DNA from 2 places in the Streptomyces sp. NBC_00388 genome. Region 2 is predicted to be linked to the other one. Evidence: riboswitches for the same ligand, from Rfam matches in the RefSeq annotation. Region 2 holds a riboswitch; the other holds the start of a gene.
What was found. Region 2 has a riboswitch for cobalamin ahead of OG917_RS07750 (cobalamin biosynthesis protein). Riboswitches for the same ligand answer to the same signal wherever they lie in the genome.
Positions count from the first base shown of each region.

Region 1: another riboswitch for cobalamin. It lies ahead of OG917_RS23305 (ribonucleoside-diphosphate reductase subunit alpha); the one in region 2 lies ahead of OG917_RS07750 (cobalamin biosynthesis protein).

Region 1 covers NZ_CP107948.1:5,191,968-5,199,721, forward strand. Annotated here, with positions in the region: gene OG917_RS23280 (family 20 glycosylhydrolase) at 1-17, opposite strand, end outside; gene OG917_RS23285 (helix-turn-helix domain-containing protein) at 161-1,138, opposite strand; gene OG917_RS23290 (hypothetical protein) at 1,221-1,451, shown strand; gene OG917_RS23295 (hypothetical protein) at 1,526-2,302, shown strand; gene OG917_RS23300 (ribonucleotide-diphosphate reductase subunit beta) at 2,401-3,426, opposite strand; gene OG917_RS23305 (ribonucleoside-diphosphate reductase subunit alpha) at 3,426-5,783, opposite strand; cobalamin riboswitch at 5,912-6,035, opposite strand; gene mctP (monocarboxylate uptake permease MctP) at 6,235-7,754, opposite strand, start outside.
Region 2 covers NZ_CP107948.1:1,679,171-1,686,924, reverse strand. Annotated here, with positions in the region: gene OG917_RS07755 (cobyric acid synthase) at 1-986, opposite strand, end outside; gene OG917_RS07750 (cobalamin biosynthesis protein) at 983-1,912, opposite strand; cobalamin riboswitch at 2,036-2,172, opposite strand; gene OG917_RS07745 (hypothetical protein) at 2,342-2,605, opposite strand; gene OG917_RS07740 (inorganic phosphate transporter) at 2,624-3,862, opposite strand; gene OG917_RS07735 (class II aldolase/adducin family protein) at 4,132-4,824, shown strand; gene OG917_RS07730 (alpha/beta hydrolase family protein) at 4,907-6,034, shown strand; gene OG917_RS07725 (hypothetical protein) at 6,134-7,510, shown strand.

The DNA of each region.
Region 1 (7,754 bases), 3.5 Mb from region 2:
CTCTGTCGGCTCGCCATCCGCATGATCGTTTTTGTCCTTCCGTAGACTGGTGCCCCGATCTTTATGGCAACCGGATGGCATGTCCATGGGTAGGACGCCCCTGTTGTTGGACAAAACTGACGTGTGACATCGGATGGCTGGCCATGCGTACGGCCAGGCCTCAGGACGCGCCCGGGAGAGCGGCGGCCGGTCCGCGGAACGCGCGCCGGTAGGCGTTCGGGGTGGTACCGAGTGTGCGGAGGAAGTGGTGGCGCAGCCCGGCGCCGGTACCGAAGCCGACCCGCCCCGCGATCGCGTCCACCGTCTCGTCCGACGCCTCCAGCAACTCCTGTGCCAGCAGTACCCGTTGCCGCAGCAGCCAGCGGTACGGCGTCGTCCCCGTCTCCTGCTGGAAGCGGCGGGCGAAGGTGCGCGGTGACATCAGGGCCCGGGCCGCCAGCTGCTCCACCGTCTGCTCCTCGTCCAGATGCTGCTCCATCCAGCCGAGGACACCGGCGACGCTGTCCGCCCGCTCGGGGCTCACCGCGCGTTCGACGAACTGGGCCTGGCCGCCGTCGCGGTGGGGCGGAACCACCATGCGCCGGGCGATCCTGTTCGCGATGTGCGGGCCGTGTTCCTTGCGGATGATGTGCAGACAGGCGTCGATGCCGGCGGCGGTGCCCGCCGATGTGATCACCGGCCCCTCGTCCACGTACAGCACGTCGGGCTCCACCAGGGCCAGCGGGAAGGCCCGGGCCAGCTCCTCCGCGTGGCGCCAGTGCGCGGCGCAGCGGCGGCCGTCGAGCAGCCCCGCGGCGCCGAGCACGAAGACACCGGAGCAGACGCTGAGGACCCGGGCGCCACGGTCCACCGCCCGCCGCAGCGCTGCGAGGAGCGCGGGCGGATAGCCCCGGTCCCCCCGCGACTCGGCGGCAGGAACCGCGATCAGGTCGGCCTCCTCCAGCCGCTCCAGGCCGTGCTCGGTGCGCAGGGTGAATCCGGCGTGCGTCCGCAGTACCGGCCCCTCGGCCGACGCCACCGCGAAGTCGTAGACCGGCAGCCCCTCATCGCTCCGGTCGAGCCCGAACACCTCGCAGACCACGCCGAGTTCGAAGGGGTGGACTCCGTCCATCAGGACCGCGACGACGTTTTTCAGCATGGACCAAGTGTGGCAGTAATTCGACGTCGCATGTCAGTCCTGCCACTGACTTTCCGCAGCCACCGGCGCCACAGTGGACGGCATGAACACCTTCCTGGACTACCTGACCGTCCTCGCCGTCTCCGTCATCCTGGCCCTGCCCTCGCTGATCTGGTACGCCCACGAGCGCCGTATCGACCGCGCGCTCGCCCGGCGTGCACCGGACACCGGCCCCAGTACGGCGGAAGGCCCCGCACCGCTGCCGCCCCGCCCGCGCCCGGCACTCCGGCAGGACGGGAGCCGCCGCCCCGCCCTGACCCGCCCCGCCCGCTGAGCCCCCGGCCCGGCGACGCCACCGCGCGAACTCGCTTACGCTCGCCTCCGTCAGAAGATCACCAAGGAGGGGACATGCGCAGAACTGCGCTGTGGAGCACGGCATCCGGTGCCGTGGCTCTGGCGGTACTGGGGGCTCCGGCGGCTCACGCCGAGGGCAAGGGGGACATCCGGGTCACGAAGACGGTGGTGAACAACGGGGGCAACGTCATCGTGGGGGTGCACGACGTCAAGACCTTCCCGGTCACCTTCACGGTCCGGGACAACTCCGGCGTGAAGGGCCTCAGCCACGTCAGCGTCTTCAACGCCAAGAACGGGTACGGACCCGGGGACTGGACGGGCAACAGCTGCCACAAGTCGACCAGCACCACGTCGGTCTGCACCGCGGTCTTCGAGGAGCACCCGGCCGGGTTCAAGTCGTCGGTGGACATCGACCCCAACGCACTCGCGGGGACCTGGCAGGTCAACGCCACCGTCCAGGCCAGGGACGGCGACTACTGGATCCACGACGACCTCGCGCACTTCGACTTCAAGCGCGCCTCGACCCTCACGACCGACGCCACCCCCGAGCCCGTCGCCAAGGGCGGCAGGCTCACGGTCAGGGGCAAGCTCGCGCGGGCCGACTGGAGCGACCTGAAGTATCACGGCTACACGAAGCAGAACGTGCGGCTGGAGTTCAAGAAGGCCGGGGCGTCCGCGTACACCACGGTCAAGACGGTGAGGACCAGCTCCACGGGCACCCTGAGCACCACGGTCACGGCGACCGCGCCGGGCACCTGGCGCTGGAACTTCCCCGGCACGCACACGACCATGGCGATCACCTCCGCCGGTGACACCGTGGCACTGCGTTAGCGGCCGGAAGGCAGCCGGACAGCCGGGTGGCGCGCCCGCGTACGCCGCGGACGCGCCACCCGACGGCCCTGAACACTCCTGGAACGGCCCCGGCTCTCCTAGAAGTCGTCGTCGAAGGAGACCGAGCCCTCGACCGCGACCTGGTAGGCGGAGGGGCGCCGCTCGAAGAAGTTCGTCAGCTCCTGCACGCCCTGCAGCTCCATGAAGGAGAACGGGTTCTCCGAGCCGTACACCGGCGCGAAGCCCAGCCGGGTCAGCCGCTGGTCGGCGACGCACTGGAGGTACTCGCGCATCGACTCGGTGTTCATCCCCGGCAGCCCTTCGCCGCACAGGTCCCGGCCGAACTGCAGCTCCGCCTCCACCGCTTCGCGCATCATGTCGGTGACCTGCTGCCGCAGCGCGTCGTCGAAGAGCTCGGGCTCCTCCTTGCGAACCGTGTCGACCACCTCGAACGCGAAGTTCATGTGCATCGTCTCGTCACGGAACACCCAGTTGGTGCCGGTCGCCAGGCCGTGCAGCAGCCCCCGCGAGCGGAACCAGTACACGTACGCGAAGGCCCCGTAGAAGAACAGCCCCTCGATGCACGCGGCGAAGCAGATCAGGTTCAGCAGGAAGCGGCGGCGGTCCGCCTGCGTCTCCAGCTGGTCGATCTTCTCGACCGAGTCCATCCACCGGAAGCAGAACTGCGCCTTCTCCCGGATGGAGGGGATCTCCTCGACCGCGTCGAAGGCCGCCGCGCGGTCCTCCGGATCGGGCAGATAGGTGTCGAGCAGCGTCAGGTAGAACTGGACGTGCACGGCCTCCTCGAAGAGCTGGCGGGAGAGGTACAGCCGCGCCTCGGGGGAGTTGATGTGCTTGTAGAGCGTCAGCACCAGGTTGTTGGAGACGATCGAGTCGCCCGTCGCGAAGAACGCGACCAGCCGGCCGATCATGTGCTGCTCACCCGGCGAGAGCTTGCCCAGGTCGGTGACGTCCGAGTGGAGGTCGACCTCCTCGACCGTCCAGGTGTTCTTGATCGCGTCGCGGTAGCGCTCGTAGAAGTCCGGGTAGCGCATCGGACGCAGGGTCAGCTCGAAGCCCGGGTCGAGCAGGTTCTTCTCGGACTTCTGGGAATCGGTGCTCATCACTGGCAGGCCTCGCAGGACTCGGGGTTCTCAAGGGAGCAGGCGATGGCGTCCGCGTCCGCGGCGGCCGGGGCCTGCTGGGCGGGGACGGTGGCGGAGCGCGCCGCCCGCGCGATGCGCGTCGCCGGGCGGGAGCGCAGGTAGTACGTGGTCTTGATGCCCTGCTTCCAGGCGTACGCGTACATCGAGGAGAGCTTGCCGATGGTCGGCGTCTCCAGGAAGAGGTTCAGCGACTGGCTCTGGTCGATGTACGGGGTGCGGGCCGCGGCCATGTCGATCAGGCCGCGCTGCGGGATCTCCCACGCCGTGCGGTACAGCGCCCGGACCTCCTCGGGGATCCAGCTGAAGCCCTGCACCGAACCGCTGGCCTCGCGCAGCGCCTCGCGGGACTGCGCGTCCCAGACGCCGAGCTGCTTGAGCTCGTTCACCAAGTACGCGTTGACCTGGAGGAACTCACCCGACAGAGTCTCGCGCTTGAAGAGGTTGGAGACCTGCGGCTCGATGCACTCGTACACCCCGGCGATCGAGGCGATGGTGGCGGTCGGCGCGATGGCGAGCAGCAGCGAGTTGCGCATACCGGTCTTCGCGATCCTGGCGCGCAGCGCCGCCCAGCGCTCCGGCCAGGCCGGCTCGGTCGCGTAGTGGTCGGGGTGCAGCACACCGCGCGCCGCGCGGGTCCGCTCCCAGGCCGGCAGCGGGCCGTTGCTCTCGGCGAGGTCGCAGGACGCCTCGTAGGCGGCCAGCATGATGCGCTCGGAGATCCGGGTGGAGAGCGCCCTGGCCTCGGGGGAGTCGAAGGGCAGCCGCAGCTGGAAGAAGACGTCCTGGAGCCCCATGAGGCCCAGGCCCACCGGACGCCACTTGGCGTTGGAGCGGCCTGCCTGCTCGGTCGGGTAGAAGTTGATGTCCACGACCCGGTCGAGGAAGGTGACAGCGGTGCGGACGGTCGCGTCCAGGCGCTCCCAGTCGAGGGAGTCGCCCGAGACGAACGCGCCGACGTTGACCGAGCCCAGGTTGCAGACCGCGGTCTCGCCGTCGTCCGTCACTTCGAGGATCTCGGTGCAGAGATTCGACGAGTGCACGACCGAGCCGGGCTCCGCCGTCTGGTTGGCCGTACGGTTCGACGCGTCCTTGAAGGTCATCCACCCCTGGCCGGTCTGGGCGAGGGTACGCATCATCCGCCCGTACAGCTCCCGCGCGGGGATGGTCTTCCTGGCCAGCCCTCCGGCCTCGGCCTCGCGGTACGCGGCGTCGAAGTCGTCGCCCCACAGGTCGGTCAGCTCGGGCACGTCGGACGGGGAGAACAGCGACCACGTGCCGTCCGCGTCGACCCGGCGCATGAACTCGTCGGGCACCCAGTGGGCCAGGTTGAGGTTGTGGGTGCGCCGGGCGTCCTCGCCGGTGTTGTCGCGCAGCTCCAGGAACTCCTCGATGTCCGAGTGCCAGGTCTCCAGGTAGACGGCGGCGGCGCCCTTGCGCCTGCCGCCCTGGTTCACCGCGGCGACCGAGGCGTCGAGGGTCTTGAGGAAGGGCACGATGCCGTTGGAGTGCCCGTTGGTGCCCCGGATCAGTGAACCGCGGGAGCGGATACGGGAGTACGAGAGGCCGATGCCGCCCGCGTGCTTCGAGAGGCGGGCCACCTCGTGGTAGCGCCCGTAGATCGAGTCCAGCTGGTCGAGCGGGGAATCCAGCAGATAGCAGGAGGACATCTGCGGGTGCCTGGTGCCCGAGTTGAAGAGGGTGGGGGAGGAGGGCAGGTAGTCGAGGCGGCTCATCAGCGCGTAGAGCGCGGTCACCTCGTCCAGGGCGCCGGCCGATTCGTCGGTGGCCAGACCGCAGGCGACCCGGAGCATGAAGTGCTGGGGGGTCTCGACGACCTGGCGGGTGATCGGGTGGCGCAGCAGGTAGCGGCTGTAGAGGGTGCGCAGCCCGAAGTACCCGAAGCGGTCGTCGGCCCCGGTGTCGATGGCCGCGTCGAGCCGCTCCGCGTGGAGCCGCACGAAGGCGGCCGTACGGTCGGCGATCAGGCCCTCACGGTGTCCGGCGGCGACCGATGAGGAGAACGACACCGCGCCCTGCCCCGCCGCCTCGTCCGCGATGGTGCGGGTCAGCAGCCGCGCGGCCAGCCGCGAGTACGCGGGGTCCTCGGAGATGAGACCCGCGGCCGCCTCGGTGGCGAGCTCCCGCAACTCGGCCTCGTCCGACGCGGCGTTGCGCCCGCGCAGGGCGGCGGCGGCGACCCGGCCGGGGTCGGTGTCGGTGAGATCGGCGGTGAGGTCGGTCAGGGTCCGCAGCAGTACGGTTCCCGGGGCATCCGCCACCTGCTCGGAGACAGGTGCGGTGGGCGCGATGGTCACGGTGCGCTCTCCCTCGCTCGGCTGGGGCCGGCGGGGGCGCGGGCATGTACGGGCACAGCAGAGCAGCACACCGCACAGCATCCGCAGGCCCTACCGCGAGGCCCGGACGTTTCTCATCCGGATCGGTCGAGCCGGATGCGCTGTCGGCAGGTCCTCGGACTCCGCGGTGCGCGAAAGCGCACTGATCACACCGTTGCGGGACAGTTCCGGATTCGCACCGGATTCCCCTGCGACGACAGCGAGCACGAGCATACATGTGGGGTGCCCGTCGGAAAGCACCCCCCATATGTTGTGTCGTACGGTCCGGGGCTGCGGGCCGGAGGCGCCTGCCGTCGGCCGGCGGGAGCCGCCCGGGCACGGCTCCGTACGGCGTCCGTAACGCCTCCGTACAGCGAAGGGCCGCCGCATCTCCCAGAGGTGAGATGCGGCGGCCCCTGCCGTACGGGGTGGCTCAGTGGCCGGCCGGGGCGCCCGCCGTGGCCGGCGGGAGCTCCACCTGGACGCCCTTGTCACCGGCATCCGCCGTGTAGTCCTCCGGGGAGGTCTCGTCGATCCCGGCGGGCGCCTTCACCGCGTTGAGCACGACGGTGAGGACCAGCGTCACCACGACGTTCAGCACGAACGCCGTCAGACCGATGTAGCCGATCTGGCCGATGCCCGGGATCTCCTTGGAGGAGCCGCCGAAGTGCGCCTGGGTCGGGCTGGCGACGCCGAACGCGGCGAGCGTGCCGTAGATCATGCCGGCCGCCCAGCCCGCGAGCAGCGCCCAGCGGTGGAACCACCGGGTGAAGAGTCCGCCGACCAGGGCCGGCATCGTCTGGAGGATCCAGATGCCGCCGAGGAGCTGGAAGTTGATCGCCACGGTCGGGTCCATGGCGAGCACGAAGAGAAGCGCGCCGACCTTCACCACGAGCGAGACCAGCTTGGAGACCTTGGCCTCCTGCGCGGGTGTGGCGCCCGGTTTGATGAAGTCCTTGTAGATGTTGCGGGTGAAGAGGTTCGCCGCCGCGATGGACATGATCGCGGCCGGTACCAGTGCGCCGATGCCGATGGCCGCGAAGGCCACGCCGGCGAACCAGTCGGGGAACATGTTCTCGAAGAGCTGCGGGATCGCCAGCTGGCCGTTCTTCACCTTGATCCCCGCGGCGATCGCCATGAAGCCGAGGAGCGCGAGCAGCCCCAGCATCAGCGAGTACAGCGGCAGGATCGCGGTGTTGCGGCGGATCACGTTGCGGCTGCGCGAGGAGAGCGTTGCCGTGATCGAGTGCGGGTACATGAACAGCGCGAGCGCCGATCCGAGCGCCAGCGTCGCGTAACCCCACTGGCCGGCGGCGCCCGGTGCGAGCGCTCCGCGCGGCTTGCCCGTTGCCGGGTTCGTCTGCGAGAAGGCGTGGCCTGCCTTGGCGAAGATGTCGTCGAAGCCGCCGAGCTTGATCGGGATGTAGATGATCGCCACCAGGATGACGATGTAGATCAAGCCGTCCTTGACGAAGGCGATCAGTGCGGGCGCCCGCAGCCCCGAGGAGTACGTGTACGCGGCGAGCACCGCGAACGCGATCAGCAGGGGGAGGTCCTTGACGAACCAGTTGCTGCCCGCACCGCCGACGCCCATGACGTCGAGCACCGCCTGGATACCGACCAGCTGGAGCGCGATGTACGGCATCGTCGCGATGATGCCGGTGACCGCGACGGCCAGCGAGAGGCTCTTCGAGCCGAACCGCCCGCGGACGAAGTCCGAGGTGGTCACGTACCCGTGCTTGTGCGAGACCGACCAGAGCCGCGGCAGGAAGGTGAAGATCAGCGGGTAGACCAGGATCGTGTACGGCACGGCGAAGAATCCGGCCGCGCCCGCCGCGTAGATGGCCGCGGGTACGGCGACGAAGGTGTACGCCGTGTAGAGGTCGCCGCCGAGCAGGAACCAGGTGACCCAGGTACCGAACGACCTCCCGCCCAGGCCCCATTCGTCGAGGG
Region 2 (7,754 bases):
CTGGCCAGCGCGTCCGCGAGCCCGCGCCGGCGCAGCCACTCCAGGGCGCGCACCGTGCCGCGCGTCCCCGGCACGATCACCAGGTCCGCGTCGGCCAGCTCATCCGGGCGGTCCACGAACCGCACCACGACGCCCGGTTCGGCGGCCAGCGCGTCCACATCCGTGAAGTTCGACATCAGCGGAACCGCGCAGACGGCGACCCGCAGCACGTCCTGCCCGTGCGGCGCCGACACGGCCGACTCGCGCACCGCGCCGCGCATCGACACCCGCAGCCCGTCCTCCTCGTCGATGCCCAGACCGTGGGTGTACGGCAGAACGCCGTAGGTGCGCCGTCCGGTGAGCCCCTGCAGCATGTCCAGGCCCGGCTCAAGCAGGGACACGTCACCGCGGAACTTGTTGACGAGGTACCCGGCGACGAGCGACTGGTCCTCGGCGCTCAGCAGCGCCGTCGTACCGAAGAACGACGCGAAGACCCCGCCCCGGTCGATGTCGCCGACGACGACCACCGGGAACCGCGCGGCGCGCGCGATGCCCATGTTGACGATGTCGGTCCGCCGCAGATTGATCTCGGCGGGACTCCCCGCCCCCTCACAGATCACCGCGTCATACGTGCTCCGCAGCTCGGCGAGGCAGTCGGTGACCGTGGAGAGCAGCGCCTGCTGCCGTCCGCCGTGGTAGCCGCGGGCGCTCATCTCGCCCACCGGCTTCCCCATCAGCACGACCTGGCTCGACCGGTCGCTGCCCGGCTTCAGCAGTACCGGGTTCATCAGCGCGGTGGGTTCCACCCGCGCCGCCTGCGCCTGCATCGCCTGGGCCCGCCCGATCTCCGCGCCCTCGCGGGTGACGAACGAGTTGAGCGACATGTTCTGCGCCTTGAAGGGGGCGACCTTCACGCCCCGGCGCACCAGCCACCGGCAGATCCCTGCCGTCACCACGCTCTTCCCGGCATCCGATGTCGTCCCGGCCACCAGCAGTCCGCCGCTCATCCGCGCACCTTCCTCACTGCGAGAGCCGTCGCGAGCGCCAGCAGGGACACCCGGCGGGACAGCCGCACCGCGCGCTCGATGTCGCCGACGGCCACGGGCCGGCCGCCGCTGTTGAGTACCGCCCGGTGCTCGGGCCGGCCGCCGTACGCGAGGGTGCCCCCGAGCCGCACACCGAGGGCGCCGGCGAACGACGCCTCCACCGGGCCCGCGTTGGGGCTCGGATGGCCGCCCGCGTCCGACCGCCAGGCCCGCAGGGCGCCCCGCGGGTCGCCGCCCGCGAGGACCGCGAGTACGGCGGTGAGCCGGGCGCCCGGCCAGCCCGCCAGGTCGTCGAGCCGGGCCGACGCCCAGCCGTACCGCAGATAACGGGGCGACCGGTGGCCGACCATCGCGTCCAGGGTGTTCACCGCCCGGAACCCGGCGAGCCCGGGGACCCCGGCCAGTGCTCCCCATACCAGCGCCCCCACCACCGCGTCGGAGGTGTTCTCGGCCACGGACTCCACGACGGCCCGCGCGATCTGCTGCTCGTCGAGGGCCTGCGGGTCGCGTCCGCACAGATGGGGCAGCCGCTCCCTGGCCGCCGCGACATCACCGGCGGCCAGCGCGGCGCCCACGGCGCGCGCCTCACGCCCCAGCGAGGTGCCGCCCACGACGGCCCAGGTGGCGGCGGTGGTCAGGGCGACAGCGGCGGCAGGACGGCCGCGTACGGCACGCCGGGCCAGCACGGCGGCGCCCACCGCGCCGCCCGCACACACCGCGGTGTGCAGGGCGCCCCACCCGCGGTGGTCGCGCCACAGCCGGCGCTCCACCGCGGCGGCGGCCCGCCCGAAGGCAGCGACCGGGTGGCCACGCCGGGGGTCGGCGAAGACGAAGTCCGCAAGGAGGCCCGTGGTGGCGCCGTAGACGAAGACACGCTCGGCACGCATGGGGTCAGCAGGCCGGTACGCCTCGGCGGGCCGTCGGAGCGGCCGTGCTCGGTACAGCGGGCGGTTCGGGCAGCTGGCAGCCGCACATGGCGTAGTCCTCACTCAGGGTGTCCGCGCCCTGGTACGACGTGACCGGCGGTGAGAGTTCCTGGCTTCCGGGGTGTGATCCCCGGTGACAGTGGCGGGACCGCGCCGGATTCGCACCGGCTTCCTCTCCTGCCGCCGTATTGGCCCCGGAAGTCCACCACGGTCGGCGAACACCCGTCAACCCGCCTTGACCTGCGGCGGGGCAGTGTGCCGAGCCCCACACGGACCGCCGGGGGCCGCCCGGACGCCCCGCACGGTCCCGGCCGCGCGCGGAAGCGCCCGCCCGGCGGCCGGTGGGGGCCGCAGGACGGGCGCGGGGGCGCTGTGGGGGAGGGGTGGTGGTCAGGCGACGATCAGATAGATCCCGTACGCCACGGCCGCCGCGCAGAGCGCGAAGCAGGCGTACGAGCCGGCCCGCACGGCCTGCGCCGGGCCCCGGCCCGTCCCGGCCGGTGAGGCGGCGGCGGGCGCGGTCGCGGTACCCGCTTCTGCCGCGGGCTTCCGTGCCAGGCCCACCACGCCGAGGGTGAACAGGCCCACCAGTCCGACGGTCGCCACGAGGCTGACGCCGAAGACGGTGCCGAGAGCTGCCCAGTCGATGTCCATGTGCGGTGTCCTTCTCCTTCAGACCGTGGCGGGCCGGTTGGGCTCCGGCGCGGGGATGGTGGCCCGGAGACCGTCGGAGACCGCTCCGGCGGGCGGCGGGGCGACGGCCGCGATGGCGGTCGTCACCACCCCCGCCGGTCCGTCGGACGCGACCGGTTCGTCAGGGGTGACACTGTGCTGGCCGACCGGCGTGCGGCGGGAGAGCGACCAGATCACACCGGAGCCCACGACCAGCAGAGCGGCGACGGCTCCGACGCCCCACGGGCCGCGGCCCGTCAGGTACTCGGCGCCCGCGCCGACGAGCGCCGCGGCGGGCAGGGTCAGACACCAGGCGACGAACATCCGGGTGGCGGTTGACCAGCGGACCACGCCGCCCTTGCGGCCGACGCCCGCTCCCATCACGGCGCCCGAGCAGACCTGGGTGGTGGAGAGGGAGAAGCCGAGGTGCGAGGAGGCCAGGATCACGGTTGCGGCGCCGGTCTGGGCGGCGAAGCCCTGCTGCGGCCTGAGCTCGGTGAGGCCCTTGCCCATGGTGCGGATGATGCGCCAGCCGCCCAGGTAGGTACCCAGTGCGATGGCGGTGCCCGCGGAGACGATGACCCACAGGGGCGGGTTCGATCCCGGTGCGATGACGTGGCCGGTGACCAGGGCGAGGGTGATCACGCCCATGGTCTTCTGCGCGTCGTTGGTGCCGTGGGCCAGCGAGACGAGGCCGGCGGACGCGATCTGGCCCGCCCGGTAGCCCTTGGCGGTGGCCTTCTCGTCCGTACGGCGGCCGATCCGGTACGTCAGCCTGGTCGCCAGCAGCGCGGCGAACCCGGCGACCACCGGAGCGGCGACCGCGGGGAGCAGCACCTTGGTGATGACGACTTCGCCGTTGACACCGGACGAGCCGACCGACATCAGCGTGGCCCCGATGAGCCCGCCGAAGAGTGCGTGGGAGGAACTGGACGGCAGGCCGAGCAGCCAGGTCAGCAGATTCCAGAGGATGGCACCGACGAGTGCCGCGAAGATCACTTCTGTGGTGATGCCCTGTTCGTTGATGATCCCGCCGGAGATCGTCCTGGCGACCTCGACGGACAGGAAAGCGCCGACCAGGTTGAGCACGGCGGACATGGCCACCGCGGTCTTCGGTTTGAGAGCGCCGGTCGAGATGGTCGTCGCCATCGCGTTGGCCGTGTCGTGGAAACCGTTCGTGAAGTCGAACACGAGAGCGGTAATGATCACGATCCCAAGGAGCAGGGTCAAGTGTTCCATTTACCTGGGCAATCGTTCGAGGTCATTGACGAGACGAACCTAGGCAACCTTGGTGAACGGAAGATGAACTGAGCCGGGCGCTGTGGTGACCCTCCCCGGAGGCGCTGGTTCCGTCTCTGTCCCGCGGGTGCGCCGGCGGCATACCGGAGCGCGCGGGGGCCTGGCATCATCGCCGGACGACCGGCCCTGCCCGCTCCCCGCGGGCGGCGGGCCGGCGGCGCACCCACCGGGGCGGTCCCGGGACCGGCAGCGACGGAGGAGCGGAAGCGATGGAAGGTACGGCAGGGGAGCCGCAGGAGGCCGGTCCGCTCGCGAGGGCCTGGCAGGAACTGGTCGCCACCGCCCGCAGGACCGCGGCCGATGGGCTGGTCGTCGGCACATCGGGCAACGTCTCGGTGCGCTGCGGCGACCTGGTCCTGGTCACGCCCAGCGGAGTGCCGTACGAGAGGCTCGGGCCCGGCGACACCGTCGCCGTCGACCTGGACGGCCGCCAGGTGACGGGCGAGCTGAGACCGACCAGCGAACTGCCCCTGCACCTGGCCGTGTACCGCGCGACCGCGGCCACCGCCGTCGTCCACACGCACGCCGTGCACGCCACGGCGGTCTCCACCCTCGTCACCGAGCTGCCCGTCGTGCACTACATGGCCGCCGCGCTGGGCGGCCCGGTCCGCGTCGCCCCGTACGCGCTCTACGGAAGCGAGGAGCTGGCCGCGCACATGCTCACCGCCCTCGCGGACCGCTCCGGCTGCCTCCTCCAGAACCACGGCACGGTCACCCACGGCGGCTCGCTCGATCAGGCCTACGACCGCACCGCCCAGCTGGAGTGGATGTGCCGGCTCTGGCTCACCGCCTCCGCGCTGCCCGGCCGCACCCCGTCCCTGCTCTCCGCCGCGCAGCTGGCCGAGGTCACCGGGAAGCTCCGGGGATACGGCCAGCCCGGCCGGGACAGCCCGGGCCCCTGATCCGGCGGCCGTGCCGCACCGGCCCCGGACCGATTGCCCCGGCCGGGTGGCATCCCGGTGCGGGGCCACCGACACTGGAGGGATGCGCCCGGCAACCGCGACGGCAACGGCCGTCACCACCCTGATCGGCGTCGGCGCGGCCGCGGCAGCGGCCGGCCGGCTCGCCGCGAACGCCGCCCTCAACGCGTCCCACGGCCGGGCCCTGCCCGCCGAACCCCGGCTCTCCGTCCACGCCACGGCCCCCGGCCGGGTCACCCTCACCCGCTGCCTGGCCTCGCTGCGCCCCGGTGTGTACGGGCTTGAGGGCTCCGGGGTCCACGCGGTCGTCGGGCCGGTGATCGACGGCGGCTCGGAGACCGCCGACACCGTGGTGCGCCGGCTCGACCGGGTCACCTACGGCAAGCTCACGCCCGGCACCCGGGTGCGGCTCACCCCGCAGGTGTACACGGGCGACCCGCGCTCCGCTCTCGGCATCGACCACGCCGACGTGGACATCCCCGGCGAACTCGGCTCCTTCCCGGCCTGGTTCGTGCCCGGCCCCCGGCCCGCCTGGGTGATCACGGTGCACGGGCTCGGCACCGGCAGGGAACACCCCATGAACGTCCTGCGCTTCCTGCACGAGCAGCAGTTCCCCGTCCTCGACATCTCCTACCGCGGGGACCCCGGGGCTCCCGCGTCCCCGGACGGCGTCGGACACCTCGGCGCGTCCGAGTGGCGCGACCTGGACGCGGCCATCCGCTACGCCGTCCGCTACGGCGCGGAGCGCGTCATCCTGCACGGCTGGTCCACCGGCGCCGCCATGGCGCTGCACGCCGCGGCGGGGTCAGGGATGCGCGAGCTGATCAGCGGCCTGGTGCTCGACTCGCCGGTCCTCGACTGGGAGGCCACCCTCGGCGCACTGGCCTCCGCCCGGCGCACCCCGGCGGCCCTGGTGCCGCTCGCGGTACGCGCGGCCCAGGGACGCACCGGCGTCAACGGCGACCGGCTGCGCTCCGCCGCAGACCCGCGGGCGCTGACCGTCCCCACGCTGATCTTCCACGGCCCCGACGACCGGGTGGCCTCCTGGCGGCGCTCCGCCGAATTCGCCGCGGGCGCGCCGTCGCTCGCGGAGCTGCGGACCGTCGAAGGCGCCCCGCACGGAGCCATGTGGAACGCGGACCCCGGCGCCTACGAAGAGGCCCTGCGGCGCTTCCTGACCCCGCTGATGTAGCGGAAGCGGCCCGCAGGCCCGCTTCCGTGCGCCCAGCGTCAACCTGTAGCGAGGGGTTCCGTTTGGGCTTTCGGCCCGTCAGAGGCAAGACTGCTCCCCGTGACGTCCCGTAACCCGCGCGACTCCAGACTCCGCCTCGTCCGCCCCCGACCTCTGGTCACGGCCCGCCGTGTCGTGAGCAACCGGCCCATCCGCCCCGCCCCGCGCCCGCCGGCCGGCACCCCGGCCCCGTCGGAGCTCGCCCGCCAGGCCAGGGCGGTCCTCGCCGACGCCGTCCGGATCGCCCGCTGGGCCGGGGACGCCCGGCCGGTGCAGGGCGGCGGGGCGCTCACCGCCCCCGCCGCCGAACACGCCGTGAGCGCCCTCTCGTTGACACCGGAAGCCGTCCGCGCGGGCTGGGACCGCGCCCGGCTCGCCGGACTCGTCGAACTGCACGGGGACGTCGCCCGCCCCGGGTGGCGGCTGCGCGCCTGGGACGGCGACGACAGTGCGGTGCTGCGCGGCTGGGTCGCCCTCTTCGACGCCTGGTCGATCGTCCACCCGGTCGCCGCCGACGTCCCGCCCACCGCGGTCGCCGAGGTCGTCGAGGCCGTACCGCAGGTGCTCTCGCTGCTCCAGCTCTCCGCGGGCGCGGTGACCGTACCGGCCCTGCTCGACCTGCTCCGGCAGCGCGTCGCCGAGCTGCACGAGGAGCGCTGCGAGGTCGCCTACGGCCCGCAGCCGCAGCCGCAGCCCGAGCCGCCATCGGACGGGGCGCAGCTCGCCGCGCTGCTCGACTGGGCGCTGCGGGGCCTGGCGGCGGTCGGGGCCCTCACCCTGGCCCCCGGCCTGGCGACGCTGACCCCGCTCGGCAACTGGGCGGTCTGGGTCAAGCTGGAGCAGATCTGTGTCGCGGCGCAGAGCCCGGCGGGCAACATCGAGCAGCGCGCCGACGCCATGCTCCGCGGCTGCGCGGGGCTGACGCCCGGCCCGGCACGGGCCGAGTACCGCGCCTGGCTGGCCGCCCGCACCGTGAGCAGCGCCGTCTCCGAGCTGCTCGGAGTGGCCCGCGGCGAGGACGCTCTGCTGCGGGGCCTCGCCTTCGAGGCCCTGCGGGTCGTCGGGGCCCCCGCGGAAGCGGCGGTACGGGGCGCGGCGGCGGAGAGCTCGCTGCGTCCGTACGCGGTGCTCTGGCTGGCGGAGTACGAGGGCGCGGACCCCGAGGACGCCCACGACGCGCTCACCCGGGAAGAGGCGACCTGGCTCTGGGTGGACACGGCGGCGGCCGTCGCCGACCACGGGGAGAGCACCCTGCTGGTCCGCCATCTGGAATCGGCCGTGCAGGGCACCGTGCCCGCGCTGCTCGAAGAGGTGCGGGCCGTCGGGCACCCGCGCACGGTGCAGGTGCTGGTGGCGCTGGCGGCCGCGCACCCCGATCCCGCTCTGGCGAAGGCGGTGCGCAGGGCCGCCTTCCAGGTGCACACCGGAGGCGTCTGAGCCCTGGCGCCGGTGGGCCGGCCGCACCTCCCGGCCCACCGGCGCCCGGCCGTGGGATCTCCCGCACGGTCCGCGGACCGGAGTGCGGTTCGCCCGGCTTGCGACCGGTATGTTCCCGGCCGGGTGCCGGGCACCGGCAGAGTGTCCGCGCGGCACCGTTAGACTGGGCCCCATGGCATTTCTCCTTGTGCATTAGCCGGCGTCGAAGCAACCCTCCGCCTGCCCTTCCGCCGTCCATACCGCC